One region of the Brotocaccenecus cirricatena genome, then DNA from elsewhere that is predicted to be linked to it. Evidence: riboswitches for the same ligand, from Rfam matches in the RefSeq annotation. Region 1 holds a riboswitch; the other holds the start of a gene.
What was found. Region 1 has a riboswitch for thiamine pyrophosphate ahead of thiM (hydroxyethylthiazole kinase). Riboswitches for the same ligand answer to the same signal wherever they lie in the genome.

Region 1 (11,657 bases):
CCGGAACCACTTGCCGCTGCCGTCCCGCCACAGTAGGTCGTCGGCGTCGTTGATCTGGTGGCCGCCCTTGCACAGCACGGCGCAGCCATACCGCTGGCTGATGGTCCGGGCGGCGGCCTCCATGCCGGCGGCGTCGGTGATGGTGAGGCCGGAGAGGATCTCCGCCTCGGGAATGTTGGGCGTCAGGACCGTGGCCAGAGGCAGCAGCTGAGAGGTCAGGGCCTGGATGGCGTCGTCCCGCAGGAGCTTTGCGCCGGAGGTGGCCACCATGACGGGGTCCACCACCACCCGCTCCGCGCCGTACTGCCGGAGCTTTTCCGCGATGACGGCAATCAGCTCCGCAGAGGAGACCATGCCGATCTTCACCGCGTCGGGGACGATATCCGTGAATACGGCGTCCAGCTGCTCCGCCAGGAAATGGGGGGTGGACTCCAGAATATCCGTGACGCCGGTGGTGTTCTGGGCCGTCAGGGCCGTGACCGCGCAGGTGGCGAATACGCCGTTGGCGGTCATGGTTTTGATATCGGCCTGAATCCCGGCGCCTCCGCTGGAATCGCTTCCGGCAATGGTCAATGCTGTTTTCATGCTCATTTCTCCTTTCGATGTTAACACAGCACAGTTTTATAACGCGATGCAAGGTGGTGCCCCCAATGCACCGCGAAGGAACACATTTTGATTCAGTTTTCGTTATTCAGCCGCTCCCAATGGGCGGGGAGCCGGGCCAGGGAGGTGAGATATACCTCCGCCGCATTCCGCAGGCCCTGCTGATCCGCCTCGCCGTTGGCATCGAAAATGCCCACGGTGCGATAGCCCGCTGCGGCGGCGGTTTGCAGGGCATAGAGGGAGTCCTCCGCCACCAGGCACTGCCGGGGCGGCACGCCCTGGGCCGCCAGGTGATAGATATCCGGCCGGTGCTTGCTGACGCCCAGCTCGCCGGTGGTGTAAATGGCCCGGAAATACGGCAGAAGGCCCAGCCGCTCCAGAGCCCGGGTCACATGGGTCCGGGGACTGGAGGTGGCGGCGGTGACGGTTACGCCCCGGTCCCGCAGAAAGGCCAGAGCCGTCCGGGCTCCGTCCTTTTCCGGGACCTCGTTATAGTAAAAGTCCCGCAGCATGGCGGAGAGGTCTGCCAGCACGTCCTCTTCCGGCGGCAGGGGATAGTGGGTCCGGAGATAGTCCGCCCCCTGCTCCATGCTCATGGAGAACAGAAGCTCCCCCAGGCCCGGCTCCGGCGTCAGCCCCCGGTGCAGCAGATACCGGGCTCCCAGGTCCCTCCAGATGGACATGGAGTCCAGCACCACGCCGTCCAGGTCGAATATGGCGGCGCGGATCATGAGCGCAGCATCTCCTCCGTGGCGGCCTTCAGGTCAAGGCTCGCCCGGCGGATGTCCGCCGCGCCGTAGATAGCGCTGATAACGGCGATGCCGCAGATGCCGCTGCCGGAAAGCTGAGACACATTGCCGAGGCTGATGCCGCCGATGGCCACCACGGGAATGGACACGGCCCGGCAGATGGCCTGCAGGGTGTCGTAGGACACGTCGTCGGCGTCGTCTTTGGAGCCGGTGGGGAACACCGCCCCCACCCCCAGATAGTCGGCCCCGTGCTTTTCCGCCAGCAGGGCCTGCTCCACCGTCTGGGCGGATACGCCGATGATCTTGTCCGGCCCCAGCTTCCGCCGGACGTCCAGGGCCTCCATGTCGCTCTGGCCCACGTGGACGCCGTCGGCGTCCATGGCCAGGGCGATGTCCACGTTGTCATTGACGATGAAGGGAACGTGATAATCCCGGCACAGGGCCTGAAGCTCCCGGGCCTCCGCCAGGAAGGCGGGCTCCGCCAGGGACTTTTCCCGCAGCTGCAGCATGGTGACGCCGCCCCGGAGGCTCTCCTCCACCACGTCCCGGAGGCTGCGGCCATTGAGCCAGTGGCGGTCCGTTACGGCGTACAGCAGCAGGTCCTGCTCAGCGCACTTCATACTTGGCCCCCTTGTCCAGCGCGGCGCCGTCCATGTTGTAGATGGCGTCGATGATGCGGTTGCGGTAGGTGGAGTTGCCGTCCCCCGGGGCCATGCGGCTCCAGCCGGTCTCACCGGCCAGACCCATGGCGCACACGGCAGCGGCGGCGGCTTCCAGACGCCGGTCGGGGTTGGCCACCACAAAGGCGGTCATCATGCCGGACAGCTGGCAGCCGGTGCCGGTGATTTTACCCATCTCCGGCCGGCCGTTGCGGATGACAAAGCAGCGCTGGCCGTCGCTGACCAGGTCGATGGCCCCGGTGACGGCCACGATGGCATGGCTGCGCTGGGCGAAGTCCTTGACAAAGGCCACGGCGGAATCCAGATTCTCGTCGGATACGGCGTCGGACACGTCGGCGTCCACGCCACGGGTTTTGCCGCTGCCCAGGGCCAGGGTCTTGATTTCGGAGATGTTGCCCCGGATCACGGTGAAGGGCAGCTGCTCCATCAGGTCCACGGCGGTGTTGGTGCGCAGGGCGGAGGCGCCGGCCCCAACAGGGTCCAGCAGCAGCACATGGTGCAGCTGCGCCGCCTTCTTCCCGGCCCGGTGCATCCCCTGGATGCTCCGCTGGTTCAGGGTGCCGATGTTGATGTTCAGACCGCCGCAGATGGAGGTGATGTCCTCCACGTCCTCCGGCTCGTCGGACATAATGGGACTGCCGCCGCAGGCCAGCAGAATGTTGGCCACGTCGTTGACGGTGACATAATTGGTGATGTTGTGGACCAGCGGCACGGTTTTGCGCACGTTGTCCAGGCAGATTCCCAGCATAGAAATACACTCCTTACAGCAAAAAATGCGGACATGCCAAAAAAGGCATATCCGCATGGCTTGGAGCGTGTGCGTCGGTATGTCCCTACGTTGGCATTATCCAAATCAGGTTGAAGGGTCTGGGCGATGACAGCCCACTCTCAGCCCGCTGCGGCGAGCTCCCCTGTTGACGTAGGGTATGATAACACCAATTTTCGGGTTTTGCAAGGGGAAATTTGGAATTTTATAGCGGGAGATGGCGAACGGAGTAGTCCAGGATGATTTTTTTGCAGCGAGGGCAGTTGAATGCTTCCGCAGCTGCGCCGCCGAAAACGGACGAACCGGAATCCGCCAGCGTGATGGCATCCTTCTTCAGCCCGGCCAGCGCAGCCACAGCACCGGCTTCCCGGGACCAGTATACGCCGTCCCGGCTCTGGATGACGCCCGGGGTCATTTCTTCCCCGCAGAAGGGACATTTCATCGGCATAGAGACACCTCCATAATCATCAGATTGGCGAGATTGTAGCATAAAACCGGGGAAAAAGCAAGAAAGGCTTCCTTTTTGAAGCAATCTGTGATATACTGGGCGAAAAATACCCGAAAAGGGAGGGATGCGGGATGAAAATCGGAACGGTGGAGGTGCCCTCGCAGCTGGTGCTGGCCCCCATGGCGGGGGTGACGGACCTGGCCTTCCGGCTGATCTGCCGGGAGCTGGGGGCGGGCCTGACGGTCACGGAGATGGTCAGCGCCAAGGCCCTGTGCTATCAGGACAAAAAGAGCCGGGGCCTGCTGAAGCTGTCCCCCGGGGAGCACCCGGCCAGCGCCCAGATTTTCGGCAGCGACCCCGTGTGCATGGCGGAGGCGGCGTGTATCGCGGCGGAGATCTCCGGGGCGGACCTGATCGACATCAACATGGGCTGCCCGGTGGGGAAGATCGTCTCCAACGGCGACGGCAGCGCCCTGATGCGGGACCCGGAGAAGGCCGCCCGGATCGCCCAGGCGGTGGTGGAGGCCTCGCCGGTGCCGGTGACGGTGAAAATGCGCCGGGGCTGGGACAAGGGCAGCATCAACGCCGTGGAGCTTTCGCAGATGCTGGAGCAGGCGGGGGTGTCGGCCCTGGCGGTCCATGGCCGCACCCGGGCCCAGATGTACGCCGGGCAGGCGGACTGGGTCACCATCCGCCAGGTGAAGGCGGCGGTGTCCATTCCGGTGATGGCCAACGGCGACGTGTTTTCGGCGGAGGACGCCGTGAAGATCCTGCACTTCACCGGGGCCGACGCCGTGATGATCGGCCGGGGCTGTCTGGGCAATCCCTGGCTGTTTCAGCAGGCCCAGGCGGCGCTGGAGGGGCAGCCCATCCCGCCGCTGCCGCCCCTGGCCCAGCGGTGCGACACCGCCGTGCGGCAGATCGAGCTGGCGGCCCGGGACAAGGGGGAGCACATCGCCATTCTGGAGGCCCGGAAGCAGTACGCCTGGTATCTCAAGGGCGTGCCCCACGCGGGATATTACAAGGAGCAGATCGTGCGCATGAACACGCTGGAGGATATGTACCGGATTACGGAGGGCATCCGCCGGGACCTGATATAAGGCGGGCCCAAGGAGGAAAAGGAGGAATTCTATGCACAAGAGAAAGCAATGGATCGTGGCGGCGGGGTTGGCCCTGTGCGGGCTGCTGCTGGCTGCGCTGACCCTGGGACGGCCCCGGGATGTTCCCGAGACAAGCCGGGACAGCGCGCCCTGGCCGGTGGTGCGGGTGGTCCCCGCCTGGAACGGCCTCCAGGCGGAAAGAAACGTGTACTGACCCGGCTGGGAGAGAATGCAATTTACTTAAAATCGTGCATAAAATTAGCTAAATGCAAAAAAAACGGCCACCTCAATTGACAAAACCGCTGCGGGTATGGTATGCTGAAAACAGCATACCATACGAAGTAAACCACAGGGAACAGGAAAGGAGAACCAGACGATGAAACGCAGGATTTTCACTTTTCTGCTGGCGGCGGCGCTGGTGCTGCTGACCGCCTGCTCTGGCCGGGGGACAGAGCCTCCCGTCCGCATCGGGGAGGCCATTGGCGAGGCGTCCCTGCTCAGGTCCTATTCCGCTGCGGAGGCTTTTCAGGAGGCCGACGCCGTGGCGCTGGTCCGGGTGGGCGACTGGCTGGGAGAACAGGATGGGGGATTTCCCATCACCTTCTACAAGGCCGCCGTGGTGAAATCCTACAAGGGCGATCTGCCCCGGGAGTTTACCTTGATGCAGAACGGCGGGTCCGCAGGGACCTATGAGGACTATCCGCTGTATACCTGCGGCAATGAGCTGCTGGTGTTTCTGCGGAAGGCCGACGCCGACTATCCCGACGCCTATCAGAGCGTGGGCAGCTTTTCCACCGTGCTGTATGCCGCCGACGCGGTGGACGGCACCCGGTATTATCTGGACCGGTTCGGCCTGATGAGCATGCGGGAGCAGGAGACCGGGGATTCCGCCTTGGAGCAGCCGTTGTCCCGGATGCCGGAGGACACCGTGAAGGAGCTGCGGGCAGACCTGGAAAAGACAGACGCCCTGCTGGCGGAGAGTCTTTCCTCCGGGGAGCGGAAGAATAGTTCCTTTGAAGCCTATGTCTATACCCAGGACGCCCTGGAGACCCTGTTCGCATCGCTGAACCAGGGGTAAGGCCCCGCCCTGCGGGATATATTGTTGGAGGATCACCGCCAATACACACCAAACGCCAAAATAACACACTCCCGGCCGGTGGTCGGGAGTGTGTTATTTTAACGATGATTTACTTCACGATCAGCGTCTGGCCGTCCATCTCCTGGGGGGCGGCCAGGCCCATCACATCCAGGATGGTGGGGGCAATATCCGCCAGGCGGCCCGGACGCAGCTGGGTGCCTGCGCCGCACAGGATGAAGGGCACCAGGTTGGTGGTGTGGGCGGTCATGGGGCTGCCGTCGGGCTGGAGCATGACCTCGGCGTTGCCGTGGTCAGCGGTGACCATGGCGATGCCGCCCATCTTCAGGGTGGCCTCCACCACCCGGCCCACGCACTCGTCCACCGTCTCCACGGCCTTGACGGCGGCCTGGAGAACGCCGGTGTGGCCCACCATGTCGCAGTTGGCGAAGTTCAGGATGATGACGTCATACGCGCCGGAGTTGATGCGCTCCACGCACTTGTCGCAGACCTCCCGGGCGCTCATCTCGGGCTGGAGGTCGTAGGTGGCCACCTTGGGGGAGGGCACCAGCACCCGGTCCTCGCCGGGGTACTGCTTCTCCACGCCGCCGTTGAAGAAGAAGGTGACGTGGGCGTACTTCTCCGTTTCGGCGATGCGCAGCTGGGTCATGCCCATGGAGCTGAGGTACTCGCCCAGGCCGTTTTTCACCGGGATCCGGGGCCAGGCCACCAGCACGTTGGGCATGGAGGCGTCGTACTCGGTGTTGCAGACGTAGGTGGTGGGGAAATACTCCCGCTGGAAGCCGTCGAAATCCGGGTCCACAATGGCCCGGGTGATCTCCCGGGCCCGGTCGGGGCGGAAGTTGAAGAAGATGATGCTGTCGTTGTCGGAAATGGTGCCCTCCGGGTCGCAGACCACCGGCTCCATAAACTCGTCGGTGACGTCGTTGGCATAGGACTGGGCCACGGCGTCCACGGGGTCGGGATTCTGGATGCCCTCGCCATAGACCATGGCGTCGTAGGCCAGCTGCACCCGCTCCCAGCGGTTGTCCCGGTCCATGGCGTAATACCGGCCCATAACGGTGGCGATTTTGCCCACGCCCAGGGCCCGGCACTTGTCCCGGCAGGCGGAGACGAAGTCCTTACCGCTGGTGGGGGACACGTCCCGGCCGTCCAGGAAGGCGTGGACATACACCCGGGTCAGGCCCTTGTTCTTGGCCATTTGCAGCAGGGCATACAGGTGCTGGATGTGGGAGTGGACGCCGCCGTCGGACAGAAGCCCGTACAGGTGCAGGCTGGAGCCCTTTTCCAGGCAGTCGTCCATGGCCTTGTTGTAGGCAGCGTTTTCAAAGAAGCTGCCGTCGTCGATGGCCCGGGAGATCCGGGGCAGATCCTGGAACACCACCCGGCCGCCGCCGATGTTGGTGTGGCCCACCTCGCTGTTGCCCATCTGCCCGGCGGGCAGACCCACGTCCAGGCCGCTGGCGGACAGGGTGGTGTGGGCATATTCGGCGAAAAGCCGGTCCAGCTGGGGCGTCCGGGCCAGGCTCACGGCATTGCCGGGGCCGGGGCCGGTGAGGCCGAAGCCGTCCATGATGATCAGGGTAGTAGGCGCCTTGTTCATTGCGGAACCTCCTGTCGTTTCGCTTAGTCCTGGTTGGCGGCGTTGATGATCTCCACAAAGTCGGCAGGCTTCAGGGAAGCGCCGCCGATGAGGCCGCCGTCGATATCGGGCTGGGCCAGCAGCTCCGCCGCGTTGCCGGGCTTCATGGAGCCGCCGTACTGAATGGTGATGGAGCGGGCGATGCGGGCCCCGTACAGATGCCGCACGGTGGTGCGGATGGAGGTGCAGACCTCGGCGGCCTGCTCGGCGGTGGCGGTCTTGCCGGTGCCGATGGCCCAGATGGGCTCATAGGCGATGACGCACTTGCGCAGCTTCTCGGCGGGGACGCCGGCCAGGGCGGACTTCACCTGCAGGGCGATGAGCTCCATGGTGATGCCCAGCTCCCGCTGCTCCAGGCTCTCGCCCACGCAGATGATGGGGTGCAGCCCGGCCTCCAGAGCGGCCAGGACCTTCTTGTTGACGGTGAAATCCGTTTCGCCGAAATACTGGCGGCGCTCGGAGTGGCCGATGATGACGTATTTGACGCCCAGGTCCTTGAGCATGTCGGCGGACACCTCGCCGGTGTAGGCGCCGGACTTTTCATAGAACATGTTCTGCGCGCCCACGGAGATGCGCAGGTCCTTGAAGGCCTTCAGGGCGGCGGGGATATTCACGAAGGGGACGCACACCACCACGTCGCACCACTTGGCGCGGGGCATGATGGCCTTGATGTCGTCGGCAAATTTCTTGGTATCGCTGGCGGTCATGTTCATTTTCCAGTTGCCGGCGATGATGGTCTTGCGGTATCTGCGATTCATAGCGATTCTTACTCCTCTTATCTATATTTCAAAAGGGTGAAAAGTTTCCCCTTTGGTGTCATTTATCCAGCAGGCAGGCCACGCCCGGCAGCTCGATGCCCTCCAGGAACTCCAGGGAGGCGCCGCCGCCGGTGGAAATGTGGGTGATCTTATCGGCGAAGCCCATCTGCTCCACGGCTGCGGCGCTGTCGCCGCCGCCCACGATGGTGATGGCCCCGCTGCCGGCCAGGGCCTGGGCCATGGCCCGGGTGCCGGCGGCGAACTTCTCAAACTCGAACACGCCCATGGGGCCGTTCCACACCACGGTGCCTGCGCCCCGGACGGCGGCGCAGAAGGTGCGGATGGTCTCGGGGCCGATGTCCAGGCCCTCCATGTCGTCGGGGATGGCGTCGGTGGGGACCACCAGGCTGTCGGCGTCGGCGGAGAACTCCGCCGCGGCCACGGTGTCGGTGGGCAGCAGCAGCTGCACGCCCCGGTCCTTGGCCTTCTGGATCATCTGAAGGGCATAGTCCAGCTTATCCGGCTCGCACAGGCTCTTGCCGATGGAGCCGCCCTGGGCCCGGGCGAAGGTATAGGCCATGCCGCCGCCGATGATGATGGTGTCGGCCTTTTCCAGCAGGTTGTTGATGACGCCGATCTTGTCGGACACCTTGGCTCCGCCCAGCACCGCCACGAAGGGACGCTTGGGATTCTCCAGAGCGCCGCCCATGATCTCCAGCTCCCGGGCCACCAGCAGGCCGGACACGGCAGGCAGGAAGGCTGCCACACCGGCGGTGGAGGCGTGGGCCCGGTGCACGGTGCCGAAGGCGTCGGAGACGTACAGCTCCGCCATGGAGGCAAGCTCCCGGGCAAACTCCGGGTCGTTCTTCTCCTCCCGGGGGTCAAAGCGCAGATTCTCCAGCAGCATGATCTGGCCGCCCTGCAGGGCCGCCGCCTTGGCCTTGGCGTCCTCGCCCACGATGTCCTGGGCGAAGATGACCTCCTGGCCCAGCAGCTGGCTCAGATGCTCCGCCACCGGGCGGAGGGTCAGGCTGTCCTTCCACTGGCCCTTGGGCTTGCCCAGGTGGGAGCAGGCGATCACCGCCGCCCCACGCTCCAGCAGATACCGGATGGTGGGAAGGCTGGCCACGATGCGCTTGTCGCTGGTGATGGCGTGGGTCTCCTTGTCCTGGGGCACGTTGAAGTCGCAGCGCAGCAGGATCTTCTTGCCTGCCACGTCCACGTCCATGATGGTTTTCTTATTGTAATTCATATCGGTCGCTCCTTTATGAAAATAATACGCGGGATCAATCGGCCATTTCGCCGCAGTGCAGCAGGCCGGGGAAGCCCTGCTGGCGCAGAGCCTCATAGGTCAGCACCGCCACGGAGTTGCTGAGGTTCAGACTCCGGGCCGGGGAGACCATGGGCAGGCGGATGCAGCGGTCATAGTGGGCCAGGCGGAACGCCTCCGGCAGGCCCGCCGTCTCCTTGCCGAAAAACAGCCAGCACCCCTCCCGGAACCGGGCCTGGCAGTAGTCCTGGGGGGCCTTGGTGGTGGCCAGCCACAGGTCCTCCGCCGCCTCCGGGCGCCGCAGGAAGAAATCCTCCAGGCTTTCGTAGTCATACACGGACACCAGGTGCCAGTAGTCCAGTCCGGCCCGCTTCACGGCCCGGTCTGATATGTCGAAGCCCAGAGGGCGGATCAGGTGCAGGTCGCAGCCGGTGGCGGCACAGGTGCGGGCGATATTCCCGCAATTCTGGGGGATTTCCGGCTCAACCAGAACAATATGCACCATTTTCCCGTCCCTCCCTTCGGCCTTTGCCTGACATGACCAGCCTATTGTAATGCAATTCCCTAAAGAATGCAACCGGAAATTGTAAATTTTGGGCATTTTTTCTTAAAACGACAAAAAACCATCTGTGAATTGTATGGGATTTCCGGATTTTGCAGCAGATTTTGCAGACCGGAAAAATTATTGCCAGAAAAAAACGCAAAAATACTGGATTTTCACGCAGAGCATGATATAATGGGATGGATTATAGAAAGGGGGATGGTTCCCGTGAATTGTGAAATTGCGATTTTTGACCTGAAGGGTGCTCTGGCCCCCCAGGATCAGCCGCTGATGCTGCAGCCTGTTCTGTTCTGCCCGGTGCTGACCTGGGCGGCGCAGGAGCTTATGGACTGCGGCGTGCAGCGGTATTTTATTGTCTGCCCGGAGAAGTGGCGTCAGGAGGTCCTGGACGACCTGCCGGGCTGTGATGTGACGTTTTTTGACCATGCAGAGGCGGCCCTTTCCGCCGCCGGCGGGGACGTGGTAATGGTCCCCGGGCCGGTGGTGCCGGTATACGGCCCGGAGGACGGACGCAGCGTGTATGCCGCCGACAGCCAGGTGCTGCTGGCCCGGCTGCGGGCTGGGACCCCTCTGACCGACTGCCCGGCGGAGGCGGCAGGCGTCCGCTCCCTGTGGAGGCCCCAGGCCCTGGCCCCGGCCTTCCGGCCCTTTGACTCGGCGGCGGCGCTGACGGCGGCCATGCCGGACGCCCGGGAGCTGATCCTGCGGCGGCTGGCGGAAAACGGCGTCACCGTGGTGGACCCCGCCGCCACCTATGTGGACCCCCGGTGCTCCGTGGCCCCGGGCGTCACCCTGCTGCCGGGGACCATCCTGCGGGGACACACCGCCGTGGACCGGGACAGCGAGATCGGTCCCAACTCCATGCTCCGGGACTGCCGGATCGGCCAGCGCACCACCGTGAATGCCTCCCAGCTCAATGACAGCACCGTGGGAAGCGACACCACCGTGGGGCCCTTCACCTATGTGCGGCCGGGGTGCACCATCGGCGACCACTGCCGGGTGGGGGACTTTGTGGAGGTGAAGAACTCCGTCATCGGCGACGGCACCAAGATCAGCCACCTGACCTATGTGGGCGACAGCGACGTGGGCCAGCGGGTGAATTTCGGCTGCGGCACCGTCACCACCAACTACGACGGCCACAAAAAGTTCCGCTGCACCATCGGCGACGACGTGTTCCTGGGCTGCAACACCAACCTCATCGCGCCGGTCACCGTGGGGGACCGGGCCTATACCGCCGCCGGGTCCACCGTTACCGACGACGTGCCCGATGGGGCGCTGGCCATCGCCCGGGCGAGGCAGACCAACAAGCCCGGCTGGGCCGACCGCCTGCACAGCCTGTGGAAAAAGGACAAGTGAGGCTGTCGAAAAGCCCGGAAATCTTCCGCCATCGGAAAGGAAGATCGTTACGAAAGAAACCCATCAGGGGTGTCTTTCGTTTGCAATCACAGGTTTTTCAGAACTTAAAATGTTCTGAAAAACCGCACGCAAATTTTCAAAAAAGTTTTTTGAAAATTTGAAGTGAGTATCGGCGTCAGCCGTCTCAGATAGATCAGTACCAAGAGAGATTTTTTTGAGTAAGATAGAAAGCGAGTGTGTAAAGAAATGATTTCTCATGGCAAGGACATCAAGGTGTTCACCGGTAACTCCAATCCCGCTCTGGCAAAGGAGATCTGCCAGATCATCGGCACCAAGCTGGGCGAGTCCGAGGTAAAGACCTTCGCCGACGGCGAGGTGTCCGTCTCCCTGTACGAAACCGTCCGCGGCAGCGACGTGTTTCTCATCAACTCCACCTGCAAGCCCGTCAATGACAGCCTCATGGAGCTGCTGATCATGATCGACGCCTGCCGCCGGGCCTCCGCCGGGCGCATCACCGCCGTGATCCCCTATTTCGGCTATGCCCGCCAGGACCGCAAGGCCAAGAGCCGCGATCCCATCTCCGCCAAGCTGGTGGCCAACATGATCGTGGCCGCAGGCGCGGACCGG
Region 2 (11,657 bases), on a different contig from region 1:
GGGCGGGTGACCCGCATAACGCCGGAAATCTGCTCGATGCGGCGCATGACGGTTTTCAGCTGCTGGCTGCTGGACACATCGGTATCCAGGGTGATCAGGGCGAAGCCGTCGGGGGTGGAGCGGGCGTTCATGGAGGCCACATGGGTCTTGGTGGAGGAGAGCACCGTGGAGATATCCACGATGAGGTTGATGCGGTCCTTGGCCACCACCTGGAGGGTGGTGCGGAAGGTGCCCTCCACGTCCTCGGCCCAGGACACCTTGATCCAGCGGCCCTCCTCATCGGGACGGCGGCGGGCCGGGTCGGCGTTGGGACAGTCCCTCCGGTGGACGGACACCCCGTAGCCCTTGGTGATGAAGCCCACGATGTCGTCCCCGGGGACGGGGGTGCAGCACTTGGAGAACTTCACCAGGCAGTTGCTGAGGCCCTCCACAATGATGCCCTTTTCGCTGTGGGTGCGCTTGGGCACGGCGGGGCGGGTGGCATCGGGGCGGCCTTCCAGCGGCACCTCCGCCTGGCGCTCCTCCTGGTGCTGGTGGAGAATGCGCTGGATATCCTCCCGGATGCGGCCGATGACCTTCAGGCTGCTGATGCCCCCGTAGCCGATGGCGGCGTACAGGTCGTCCAGGCTCTTATAGGTGAGCTTTTTCAGGATGCCGGGGAGGTTTTCGTCGTTGGTAAGCTCCTTCAAAGACACGCCGCAGCGCTTCAGCTCCGACTCGAAGGAGGCCCGGCCCGTGACCACGTTTTCGTCCCGGCGCTCCCGCTTGAGCCACTGGCGGATCTTGGACCGGGCGTTGCTGGACCGGGCGATCTTCACCCAGTCCCGGCTGGGACCGTGGGCCGACTGGGAGGTGACCACCTCCACGATGTCGCCGTTTTTCAGGCGGCAGTCGAAGGGCACGATGCGGCCGTTGACCTTGGCGGCCACCATGTGGTTGCCCACGGCGGAGTGGATGTTATAGGCAAAGTCGATGGGGGTGGCCCCGGCAGGCAGGTTGATGACGTCGCCCCGAGGGGTGAACACAAACACCTCGTCGGCGAACATATCCACCTTCAGGGAGTGGATGAACTCCTCGGCGTCGGCCCCCTCCTGATTCTCCAGCAGGCGGCGGACCCACTCATACCGGCCCTCGTCGCCGCCGCCCTGGCCGTTCTGCTTATACTTCCAGTGGGCGGCGATGCCGTATTCGGCCACCTCATGCATCTCCTTGGTGCGGATCTGCACCTCGAAGGGGACGCCGTTCTGGCCCATGACGGTGGTGTGGAGGCTCTGGTACATATTGGGCTTAGGGGTGCCGATATAGTCCTTGAACCGGCCCAGCACGGGCTTGTACAGGTCGTGGATGATGCCCAGAACGTAATAGCAGTCGGACACCGTGTCCACGATGACCCGGAAGGCGAACAGGTCATACACGTCGTCCAGGGACTTGTTCTGGGTGTACATCTTGCGATAGATGGAGTAGGGGTGCTTCATGCGGCCATAGACATAGCCGTCGATATGGGCCTCCTCCAGGCGCTGGGTGATCTGGTCGTGGATGGAGGACATGAAGCCGTCGTACTCCGTGGCCTTCTCGTCCAGGGCGTCCACGATCTCCCGGTAGCTGATGGGGTCCAGGTATTTCAGGGACAGGTCCTCCAGCTCCCACTTCATCTTCTGCATGCCCAGGCGGTGGGCGATGGGGGCGTAGATCTCCAGGGTCTCGAAAGACTTCTGCTTCTGCTTCTCCGGGGTCTGGTACTCCATGGTGCGCATATTGTGGAGCCGGTCGGAGACCTTGATGAGGATCACCCGGATGTCCTTGGACATGGCCAGCAGCATTTTGCGCAGATTCTCCATCTGCTCCTGGGCCTTGGAGGTATAGTGGACCCGGGTCAGCTTGCTGACCCCCTCCACCAGGTCCGCCACCGTGGGGGAGAACTGCTTGGCGATGTCCTCGTGGGTGGCGGAGGTATCCTCAATGGTGTCGTGGAGCAGGGCGGCCTCGATGGACTCGGAGTCCAGGTGCAGCTCCTCGGCCACGATCTGGGCCACGGCCAGGGGGTGGGTCACAAAGGGTGAGCCGTCCTTGCGCAGCTGGCCCTGGTGGGCGGCGGCGGCAAATTCATAGGCGGCCCGGATCTTGTCGAAGCTGGCGGTGGGGTTATAGGCCCGCACCGTGTCCTCCAGGCGTTGGTATCGTTCTTCCATTGTCATAAGCGTCCCCCTCCTCGTGATGTGTCCAGCGCCCGGTGCAGGTGCAGCAGATATTCCGAACGGTCCAGGGCTACCTTCTTGCCCTGGCTGGTGAGATGCAGGCTTATGCTGTCGCCCAGGCGGCGGCACTGCAGCAGGCCCCGTTCCCGGAACACCTCCAGGCACAGCACCGTCCGCAAAAAGGGCTCCGCCCCCTGCAGCGCCCCGGACAGCCGCCGCAGCAGCGGCAGATAGTCCGTTTCCAGTCCGTCGGGGGGCACCGCGTGCTGCAGGGCCCGCCACAGGCTCACGCACTGGTCCCGGGAGGGCAGCAGGCGCACGGCGTCCCGGGGACGCAGCTCGTCCCCCCGCAGGCAGCGGTCCACCAGCTCCAGGGACTCCTCCTCCCGGGTGCTGCCGGTAAGGGAGGGACGGATATCCACCATCTGCATCTGGACGGTGCGGCTGCTGCGGAACTCGTTGATCTGAAGATAGAAGGCGGCGTCCACCCGGTCGCCGGGGGCCACGCCGCAGGTCTGGGCCACGGCGGAGAAGAAGATGCCGTCAAACTGGGCGCTGCCCTTGGTCAGGCGCAGCTTCAGGTGCCGGTTCTGGCCCACGTTCTGAAGCCGGTCCAACGTGGCGCCCCGCAGGCAGAACACCGGCCGGGCGTTGCCCGCCCCGTAGGGCTCTAAGGCGTCCAGGGCCTCCACCTCCGCCAGGTTCACCCGGCCCGCCTGGCCGATGGGCACGTCCACCTGCAGGCAGGACACCGGGGCCTTGCCGCCCCGGAACCGGCTGGCGTATTGGTTCATCCGCTGCCGGAAGGCGGGGATGTTCTTTTCTTCAATGGTAAAGCCCGCCGCCAGCTCATGGCCGCCGAAGCCCAGCAGCAGGTCGGAGCAGGCCTCCAGCGCGGCGAACAGATTGAACCCGCCCCAGCTGCGGCAGGACCCCTTGCCGGTGCCGCCGGACAGGTGGATCATAAAGCTGGGACAGGCGTATTTTTCCGAAAGGCGGGAGGCCACGATGCCCACCACCCCCTGGTGCCAGGTGTCGGAGGCCAGCACCAGGGCGCTGCGCTCCTGGGGCGGGGTCTCCTCGATCTGTTCCACGGCCTGGGAGTAGATCTCCTGCTCCACGGCCTGGCGCTCCCGGTTCAGGGCGCACAGCTCCCGGGCCAGGTGCTCCGCCCGGTGGGGATCGGTGCACAGCAGCAGGTCCGCCGCCATGTCCGCCGCGCCCATGCGCCCGGCGGCGTTGATGCGGGGGGCCAGGACGAAGCCGATCTGCACGGAGGTGACGGTTTTGTCGGACAGGCCCGCCTCATGCAGCAGGGCGTGGAGGCCGATGAAGTCCGACCGGCTGATGGACGCCAGGCCCCGGGACACGATGGTGCGGTTTTCGCCGGACATCTGCATCACGTCGGCCACGGTGCCGATGGCGGCCAGGGTGCAGTAGCGGGACAGCAGGGCCTCCTCCCGGCTCTCGCCCCCCAGGGCCAGCACCAGCTTCAGCGCCACGCCGCAGCCGGCCAGGTGCTTGAAGGGATAGCCGCAGCCGGGCCGGTGGGGGTCCACCACGGCGCAGGCCGGGGGCAGCTCCTCCTTGCACTCGTGGTGGTCCGTCACCACCACGTCCATGCCCAGGGAGTTGGCGTAGGCCACCTCCTCCACGCCGGTGATGCCGCAGTCCACCGTTACCAGCAGGCGGACCCCCTGCCCGTGCAGGGACAGGATGGCGTCCCTTCCCAGGCCGTAGCCATCCTCGATGCGGCGGGGGATATAGTGCACCACGTCGCCGCCACGGGACAGGAGATAGTCCACCAGGATCACCGTGGCGGTGATGCCGTCCACGTCATAGTCGCCGAAAACGGCGATCTTTTCCCCGCCGGCCAGGGCGCGGCTCACCCGCTGGGCGGCCTTGTCCATGTCCTTCATCAAAAAGGGGGAATAGGGCAGGTCCCGGTCCCGCTCTAAGAAGGCGGCGGCCTCCTCCGGGGTGGTGATCCCCCGGGAGGCCAGCACCGAGGACACCAGATAGGGGTACCCGGCCCCGGTGAGCCGGTCCACTGCCCCGGCGGGCAGCTCCGGTATGCTCCACTGCTGGTATTTCATGACAGGACACCCCTTTCCCGGTACTGCAAATAATATTTTATTATAGCAAACACCGAATGACTTGACAAGGGGCGGACGTTGGATTTTCGGGGATTTTGCCAGCCGGTGTGCGCCTGCGGGAGACAGCCGGAAACCCGGACCTATAAAACGGACACATCCGGATAGAAAACCCGCCTATCCCCGAAGGGCATACCGGCGTAGAATAGACGCATATACCGCGCCGGTATGCTGAGGGCTTGACAAAAAACGACAGCCGTGATAGAATATCCTCACAATCCAAGGGGTGCTGGCGCAAGCTGGCTGAGATGAGACGTATCGCCGTCCGGTCCCTCGAACCTGATCCGGGTAATGCCGGCGTAGGAATGCGAGAATATGGCTTTTGTTTCCGCATTGCCACGCCTCCAGGGCCCGCGATGCGGATATTTTTTCAAAGAGGAGAAATCACACATGAAAATCAACAAGACCCGCATGATCTGCGAGGCCGCCATCTTCATCGCCATGGCGGAGATCCTCAGCCTCATCAAGCTCTATGAGTTCCCCAACGGCGGCTCCATCACCCTGGAGATGCTGCCCATCATCCTGTTCGCCGCCCGGTACGGCTGCGGCTGGGGCTCTCTGGCGGGCCTGGTGTACGGCACCATCACCTACCTCATCGGCAACAAGTTCTCCGTTGACTGGACCACCATCATCTGCGACTACTTCATCGCCTTTGTGGCACTGGGCTTTGGCGCGGGCCTGCTGTCCCGCCGCAAGTGGAGCGTTTACTATGGCACGCTCATCGGCGGCGTGCTGCGCTTTTTGGCGCATTTCCTCATCGGCGTCTTTGTGTGGGGCAAGTGGATGCCCGACACGTTCCTCGGCAAGCCCATGACCAGCCCCTGGATCTACTCCCTGATCTATAACGGAAGCTACATGCTGCCCAGCATCGTTCTGTGCCTAGTGGTGTTTGCCCTGCTGTATAAGCCGCTGCGGAAGTATTTCACGTCGGCAGACCTGCTGGCGGCGTAACGTCTCTTACCCTCTCCGGGGGCGGGCCAAACCGCCCCCGGAAAATTTTTTCAAAAGCCGGGAAAAAAGTGTTGACAAACGCCGGAAAACGAGTATAATAAGTTTTGTTCGTCAGGAACATAGCGGGATTGTGTAAAGGTAGCACAGCGGACTCTGACTCCGTATGTGAGGGTTCGAATCCTTCTCCCGCTGCCAAAAGACTCTCAGCTTATGCTGGGAGTTTTTTCTTTTGCCATGGTTCTGTCATAGGGATTCGGACCCTCACACAAATTCAATCCGGGCGCAGCTCCCGGCGCTTGCGCCGGGGGTTCGAATCCTTCTCCCGCTGCCAAAAAGACTCTCAGCAAAAGCTGAGGGTCTTTTCTTTTTGCCATGGTTCTCTCATAGGGATTCCCGGGCCGCTGAGGGCAGCGGCTCCTATTCGGAAAATATGCGGACCTGTCCGCCGTCCGGGGCCTCCAGAGCGGCGTACCGGCCCTGCTCCTCCAGGGCAGCGAAGACCGGGAGGTCCCCTGCGGCGGCTGCTCCCTGTATGCCCGCCGGGCGGAACTGCCCGGCGCGGACTTCCGGCTGATCACGGACCCCGCCAGCAATCAGCATATGACCGTCATCCGCCAGGCCGGACAGTCCGGCATCAACCGGGACACCATGGCCCTGGTGGACAAATTTCTGGACCGGCTGTTCTGATCCCATAACGCCGCAGAGGCGGCAGACGATTTCGTCTGCCGCCTCTGTTTTATTATCAGTACCCCGCCCCCTGGGTGACGATCTTCGCCCACAGCACAGGGCCCACGGCCCCGGTGGGGTCGATGCCCAGCTTTCGCTGCAAGGCCAGCACAGCGGCCTGGGTACCCCGGCCGAAAATGCCGTCCTCCGCCACGGCGGGAATATCCGGGTCCTGGGCCGCAATGCGATTCAGCTGCTGCTGCAAAAACAGTACCGTGTCGCCCCGGTCCCCCAGGACGATGAACCGCCCCGGATAAATCTCCCGGGCAAACTGCTGATAGTCCTCCGGCAGGTCCTCCAGCACGTCCTCATAGGCCCGCCGCAGGGCGTTCCAGGTATCCCGGCCCACCACCCCGTCGGTGGTCAGGCCCGCGTAGCTTTGGAAGGCGTACACGGCGTCCAGCATCTCCTGGTCAAAGACATCGCTGAGCCGGATGGGCGGCAGCTCCGGCAGGAAATACCCCAGAAAAGCCAGGAAAAACCGCACCGTCCGCACCGCCAGGCCGCTGTCCCCCAGCCGCAGGGCCTCGGTATACTGCCTCTGCACCTCGGAGATGGTCAGCCCCTCGCCGGACAGCTCCGACAGGCCCTTGACGCCGTTATAGATCTGCTTGATCTTGTACCAGGTGGCCTTGCCCACGATGCCGTCCGGGGTCAGGTTGAAGATCTGCTGGAAGGACTTCACCGCCTCCTCCATGGGCACGTCGAACACCGTGGACGGCTCCGGTATCTCCGGAATGGCCGGATAGTTCCGGCGGATGCGGCTCAATTGCCGCTGGAGAAGCAGCACGTCGTTGCCCACGTCCCCCCGGCGCAGAGGGCGCCCGGGATAGGAGGGCACGTTCCCCCCTACCGGGGCGTTGAACACAATGCTGATATCCCCTCCGTAGTAGTATTGCAGAATCTCATAGGGGTTCATGCCGTCCCGGGCCAGGTCCACACTGCCCCACTGAGACAGTCCCCCGCACTGGGTCCGCACTCCGTCGCAGAACTGGGCAAACAGCGGCTCCACGCTGCCCTGCCGGACGATATAGTTGTTGAAGCTGTCGTCCACGATCTGGCTGATGTTCTCGAAAACGTCGCCGCCGTCCACATAGGCCTGGTCATACTGGGTGGTGCTGGTGATGTCATAGTCGTATCCCCGGGTGCGGTAATACTCGGTATACACCCGGTTCAGGGCGTAGGAGATCTGGGCCAGGATGTTGGCCCGGATGGCGCTCTCCGGCCAGGTGGGGTAAATTTCGTGGGACGCCACGTTCTTGATGTAGGAGGCAAAGGGCACCTCCACGTTCCGTGCGCCGGACCCCGGCGGGCCTAGGTGTACGGTAATGGTCTCCGGGACCACAGGCGTTGCAGGCATCGCGCTCCCCCCTTATATCACCGGCTCCAGCATCACCGGCAGAATGGATTCGATGCGGGCATACACCGTGACCTCCCGGTCCTCCTGGGGCACGAACAAGGGGTGCCGCACCGACACCAGGTAACCGGTGCCGCTGATGGAGGCGGTGTCCGGCGCCTGGGACCAGGCGGCGGGCAGGGCCGGCAGGGCGATGCCCTGAACGATACCCGATTCATCGGTCAGCCCCCGGTAAAACGTGTGGGTCTGGCCCCCGAACCGCCGGTATACCTCCACCCTTGCCCCGGCTACCGGAAATGTCCCGCCGCCGGAGGCCACCTGCACCCGCAGACTCCCCTGGTCGGGGTGGGCCTGCAAAAACGTGGACAGGGGCACATGCTGGGAAAAATCGGACATAGACATACATCCTTTCCTGGAAACTTCCCCTCAGTATATGCCCCCGGCCCGGGAAAAATACGCCTTTTTTCTGTGTGGATTTGTAAAATATAGGATTGCCAACTCTGTGTTTTTTTGCTATAATTCCAACAGATACGTTAATATACCCGAAAATTGGAATTTTCTGATAATTTCATTCTTCCCATAGCGCAGTGAATGAATTTGAAGGGAGATACATGTATGAGAAATCCGTATTTGAAGGAAATGAATATTTTCATGGCACTGCACTGGAAGGATACATTGGAAGCTAACGGTTTTTTTGCCCTTCGCGACTTCACTGAATGGGTTCGCGTGGTGAATAGAAATGTCATGCAGATCATCCTTTGTTCTGGATATACACTGCCAGAAATTCTCTTTTACTCCCAGACTCTGTCAGAGTACATGTGGTGCAATTATCGCAACCAGACAGACATGACATCCTATTCGTTAAATTTTTATCGGAATGCCAGTGCACAATATGATGAGAACTGTCGTTATATATGCACAAATAATGATTTAAATATGCAGTTGCAGTACACTATTGAAACATTGAACACGATCCATACGGCCCAGGATATTCTATCTTATCCCCATGAAAGAGAACTCGTTTTTCATAGGCGGCCTTGCCTTTGGTATGATGCTGGTGATATGGATGGCGTGTGGAAAGCCTTGGAGAATGTCAAGTGCCCTACTTCCTATTACTTTCAGGGAGATGTTCCTCCGGAAAAGCTGAAACGGGACTATTGGCGGGTATGGAAACCCATGACGGCCTTCGTAGCCCAGGACTGCCTGGCCACGGGGAGTCTACAGCCCTTGACGGACTTCGCGGAGGAATCCAGGGAGTTCAACCTCAAGTACCTAAAGCGCTATATGCCGTGGCTGCTGAAATAGAAACAGCATACACCTGATCATTGTAAAAGGGGGCTTTGGCATGGACGCGGCTGTGGAAAAGGAAATTGTACGGAGGTACTTCTCAAAGGCGCGCCAGGACCGCGCTTTATACGCTCTGCAATCATCAAAAAGGCATTCATACATCTGGAAGCTGGACGAGTCGTTTTTCAGGCGCACCGGCCGCCAGGAGTTCTCTCCCGGAAGTGATATCCGTTCGGAGCTGAAAAGACAGGGGTGCGGCAGGTTGTGCTATGTGATTTCAATCGAAGAATCCATCGACGGGACCTACGCTCCCGTTGAGGATGCGATCCAATCGACCATTGGAAACGGCCCTGCGCTGATGGTTTTCAATGAGGCCAACCTGGCTTATTTTGAGGGCGAGCACGAAATCGGCTCAAAGACAAAAAGATTTCTTATCCGGGCTTTAAGCCGCGATGGGTGAGTTTTTACCGCTGGGAAGATATAGGAGGAAAGCAGATGTCACGAAAAAACATACCGCAAATTGATGCGCTGGTCCAGCGCACCTTCGCGCAGAAAATGTGGGATAACGGGTTCCATCCCTATAAGGACCATACAGAGTGGCTGCGCCTGGTAGATGGAAATATCCTCCAGATCGCTTTATTTTACGAGTATCTGACCATAGACCTGCGGGTGGAGTATTACGCACAAACGCTGTCAGAATACCTATGGTGCAACTATCGCCAGTCCAATATACGGGGCTACATTGCCGGTTATTTTTGTGACATGCTCGGAAGGTACAAGCTTGGCGATCCGGAAATGTGTCGTGTGGCGGGTCCCTATGGCGGCACAGCGGTTTGGATGAAATCTCAGGACCTCTACTGGCAGATGGAATGTGCTCTTAACGCCCTGAACGAAGTGCGGACACCGGCAGACATCCTGAAAGTATCTCCCGCTGAGGTCGATCGTCCGGAGCGTCCCTGCCTTCGGTATGAAATCGGCGATGAGGCCATGACATGGGCTGCTCTGAAAAATTCAACCTATATCAATAAACGTGACTATGATCAGGATGTCCCTCCGGAAAAGCTGAAACGGGACTATTGGCGGGTATGGAAACCCATGACGGCCTTCGTAGCCTAGGACTGCCTGGCCAAGGGGAGTCTACAGCCCTTGACGGACTTCGCGGAGGAATCCAGGGCATTCAACCTCAAGTACCTAAAGCGCTATATGCCGTGGCTGCTCCAATAACCATGCCGCGAACCCTCTGATATAACACAACCCCCTCCGGCCATGCCGGAGGGGGTTCGTTTATTCCAGAATCAGCCAGTTTTCGTCCTTTCCGGTGACGTAGCCCACCTGGGCCGCGGCGGGGATGCTGTCCCGCAGCTCCCGCAGGCAGGCCTCCGCGTCGGCGGGGTCCACCGCCATCAGCAGGCCGCCGCTGGTCTGGGGATCATACAGCAGGTCCTGCATGGTGCGGCTGACGTTCCCCCGGACGGTGACGCCCTTTTCGGCGTAATCCCGGTTGCGGTAGGCCCCGGCGGGGATCAGGCCCATGGCGGCCAGGTCCCAGGCCTCCGGGTGGAAGGGCACGTTGCCGCTCTGGATGTGCACGGTGCAGCCGCTGCCCTGGGCCATCTCGAAGCCGTGGCCCAGCAGGGCAAAGCCCGTCACGTCGGTGCAGCTGTGGACCCGGTATTTCACCATGATATCCCGGGCGGTCCGGTTCAGGGCGGCCATCTGGCGATAGATCCGGTCCATCACCGCAGGCTCCGCCAGCCCCGCCTTGGCGGCAGTGGTCAGCACGCCCACGCCCAAAGGCTTGGTCAGCAGCAGGACGTCCCCGGGCTTTGCGCCGCTGTTGGTCAGCACCCGCTTGGGGTGCACGAAGCCGGACACGGCCAGGCCGTAAATCGGCTCCGCGCCGTGGATGGTGTGTCCCCCGGTGATGATGGCCCCGGCCTCATAGGCCTTGTCGTATCCGCCCCGCAGCAGCTCCTGGACCATCTCCCGGGTCATGGACTCCGGCAGGCACAGGATGTTCAGGGCCAGCTTCGGCTCCCCGCCCATGGCATACACGTCGCTGATGGCGTTGGCCGCGGCGATCTGTCCATACAGGAAGGGATCGTCCACAATGGGTGGGAAAAAGTCCGTGGTCTGCACCAGGGCCGTGTTCTCGTCCAGCAGATACACGCTGGCGTCGTCGGATTTGTCGTACCCCACCAGCAGCCGGGGGTCCGAATGGGTCCGGAACCCATCCAGCAGCTTCACCAGGGTCCCGGCCCCCATCTTGGCCCCGCATCCGGCGCAGGAGGCCAGCTTGGTCAGCTTCACTTCCGTTTCCATGGTCATTCCTCCGTCCGTTGATAAACCGGCGTATAGCTCCGCCCGTCCCAGGCGGCAATGCGCTCCACGTCTCCGGCGGCCTCGCCCTGGGGCTCCAGCCACCGCCCCTCACACCGCACGCAGGTGCCGCAGCTGCTGCTGAGATTCCGGGGCACCGACATCACCCGGCACTCGATCCCCTGCTCCCGGCACAGCTGCTGATACCGCATGGCGCCGAAGTGAGAAAAAAACGTTGCGAAATAGGTCATTTGGTAAAGGTCAGCGTCCATTCGCCGCCGTTTTCCTGCACCTGGACCTGATAGCCCTGGTGCTGGGCATAGCGGGTGGTGTTCTCCCGGGAGGCGTGGTTGTCCACCAGGATCTGATAGGCGGCCTCGCCGCTCTGCATAGCCGCCCGCAGCAGCACCACGGGCTCGGGGCAGGACAGCCCCCGTGCGTCGATGACTTTCATGTTGTCTCCTCCTTATGCTTTCTTCCGGAAGGTGTTCAGGCAGCCGATGGCGGCTGCCGCGGCCAGACCGATGACCACGGCGATCTTGCCGTTGGCGGTGGGGCCCTCCGCGCTGGAGGCCAGGCCGAAGTTATGGGCAAAGGCAGCGCCCACGATCAGGCCCAGCACCGTCACGGCGCTGTCGGAGCTGCCCTCGCCGGAGAGCACCAGCTGGC

Region 2: another riboswitch for thiamine pyrophosphate. It lies ahead of thiT (energy-coupled thiamine transporter ThiT); the one in region 1 lies ahead of thiM (hydroxyethylthiazole kinase).

What each region holds. Positions count from the first base shown of each region.
Region 1 covers NZ_JAJEPW010000037.1:15,928-27,584, reverse strand. The annotation lists gene thiD (bifunctional hydroxymethylpyrimidine kinase/phosphomethylpyrimidine kinase) at 1-585, opposite strand, end outside; gene LKD37_RS11720 (HAD family hydrolase) at 678-1,334, opposite strand; gene thiE (thiamine phosphate synthase) at 1,331-1,972, opposite strand; gene thiM (hydroxyethylthiazole kinase) at 1,959-2,780, opposite strand; TPP riboswitch at 2,846-2,955, opposite strand; gene LKD37_RS11705 (PF20097 family protein) at 3,004-3,246, opposite strand; gene dusB (tRNA dihydrouridine synthase DusB) at 3,378-4,346, shown strand; gene LKD37_RS11695 (hypothetical protein) at 4,378-4,560, shown strand; gene LKD37_RS11690 (hypothetical protein) at 4,723-5,424, shown strand; gene gpmI (2,3-bisphosphoglycerate-independent phosphoglycerate mutase) at 5,534-7,045, opposite strand; gene tpiA (triose-phosphate isomerase) at 7,069-7,842, opposite strand; gene LKD37_RS11675 (phosphoglycerate kinase) at 7,901-9,094, opposite strand; gene LKD37_RS11670 (tRNA (cytidine(34)-2'-O)-methyltransferase) at 9,129-9,617, opposite strand; gene LKD37_RS11665 (DapH/DapD/GlmU-related protein) at 9,882-11,030, shown strand; gene LKD37_RS11660 (ribose-phosphate pyrophosphokinase) at 11,277-11,657, shown strand, end outside.
Region 2 covers NZ_JAJEPW010000032.1:5,569-17,225, forward strand. The annotation lists gene LKD37_RS10750 (RelA/SpoT family protein) at 1-2,195, opposite strand, end outside; gene recJ (single-stranded-DNA-specific exonuclease RecJ) at 2,192-4,291, opposite strand; TPP riboswitch at 4,561-4,671, shown strand; gene thiT (energy-coupled thiamine transporter ThiT) at 4,739-5,299, shown strand; tRNA gene LKD37_RS10765 (tRNA-Gln) at 5,421-5,494, shown strand; gene LKD37_RS10770 (hypothetical protein) at 5,717-5,992, opposite strand; gene LKD37_RS10775 (peptidoglycan-binding protein) at 6,042-7,385, opposite strand; gene LKD37_RS10780 (hypothetical protein) at 7,398-7,778, opposite strand; gene LKD37_RS10785 (hypothetical protein) at 7,998-8,687, shown strand; gene LKD37_RS10790 (hypothetical protein) at 8,728-9,129, shown strand; gene LKD37_RS10795 (hypothetical protein) at 9,165-9,785, shown strand; gene selD (selenide, water dikinase SelD) at 9,954-10,991, opposite strand; gene LKD37_RS10805 (putative Se/S carrier protein) at 10,994-11,239, opposite strand; gene LKD37_RS10810 (sulfurtransferase TusA family protein) at 11,236-11,442, opposite strand; gene yedE (YedE family putative selenium transporter) at 11,455-11,657, opposite strand, start outside.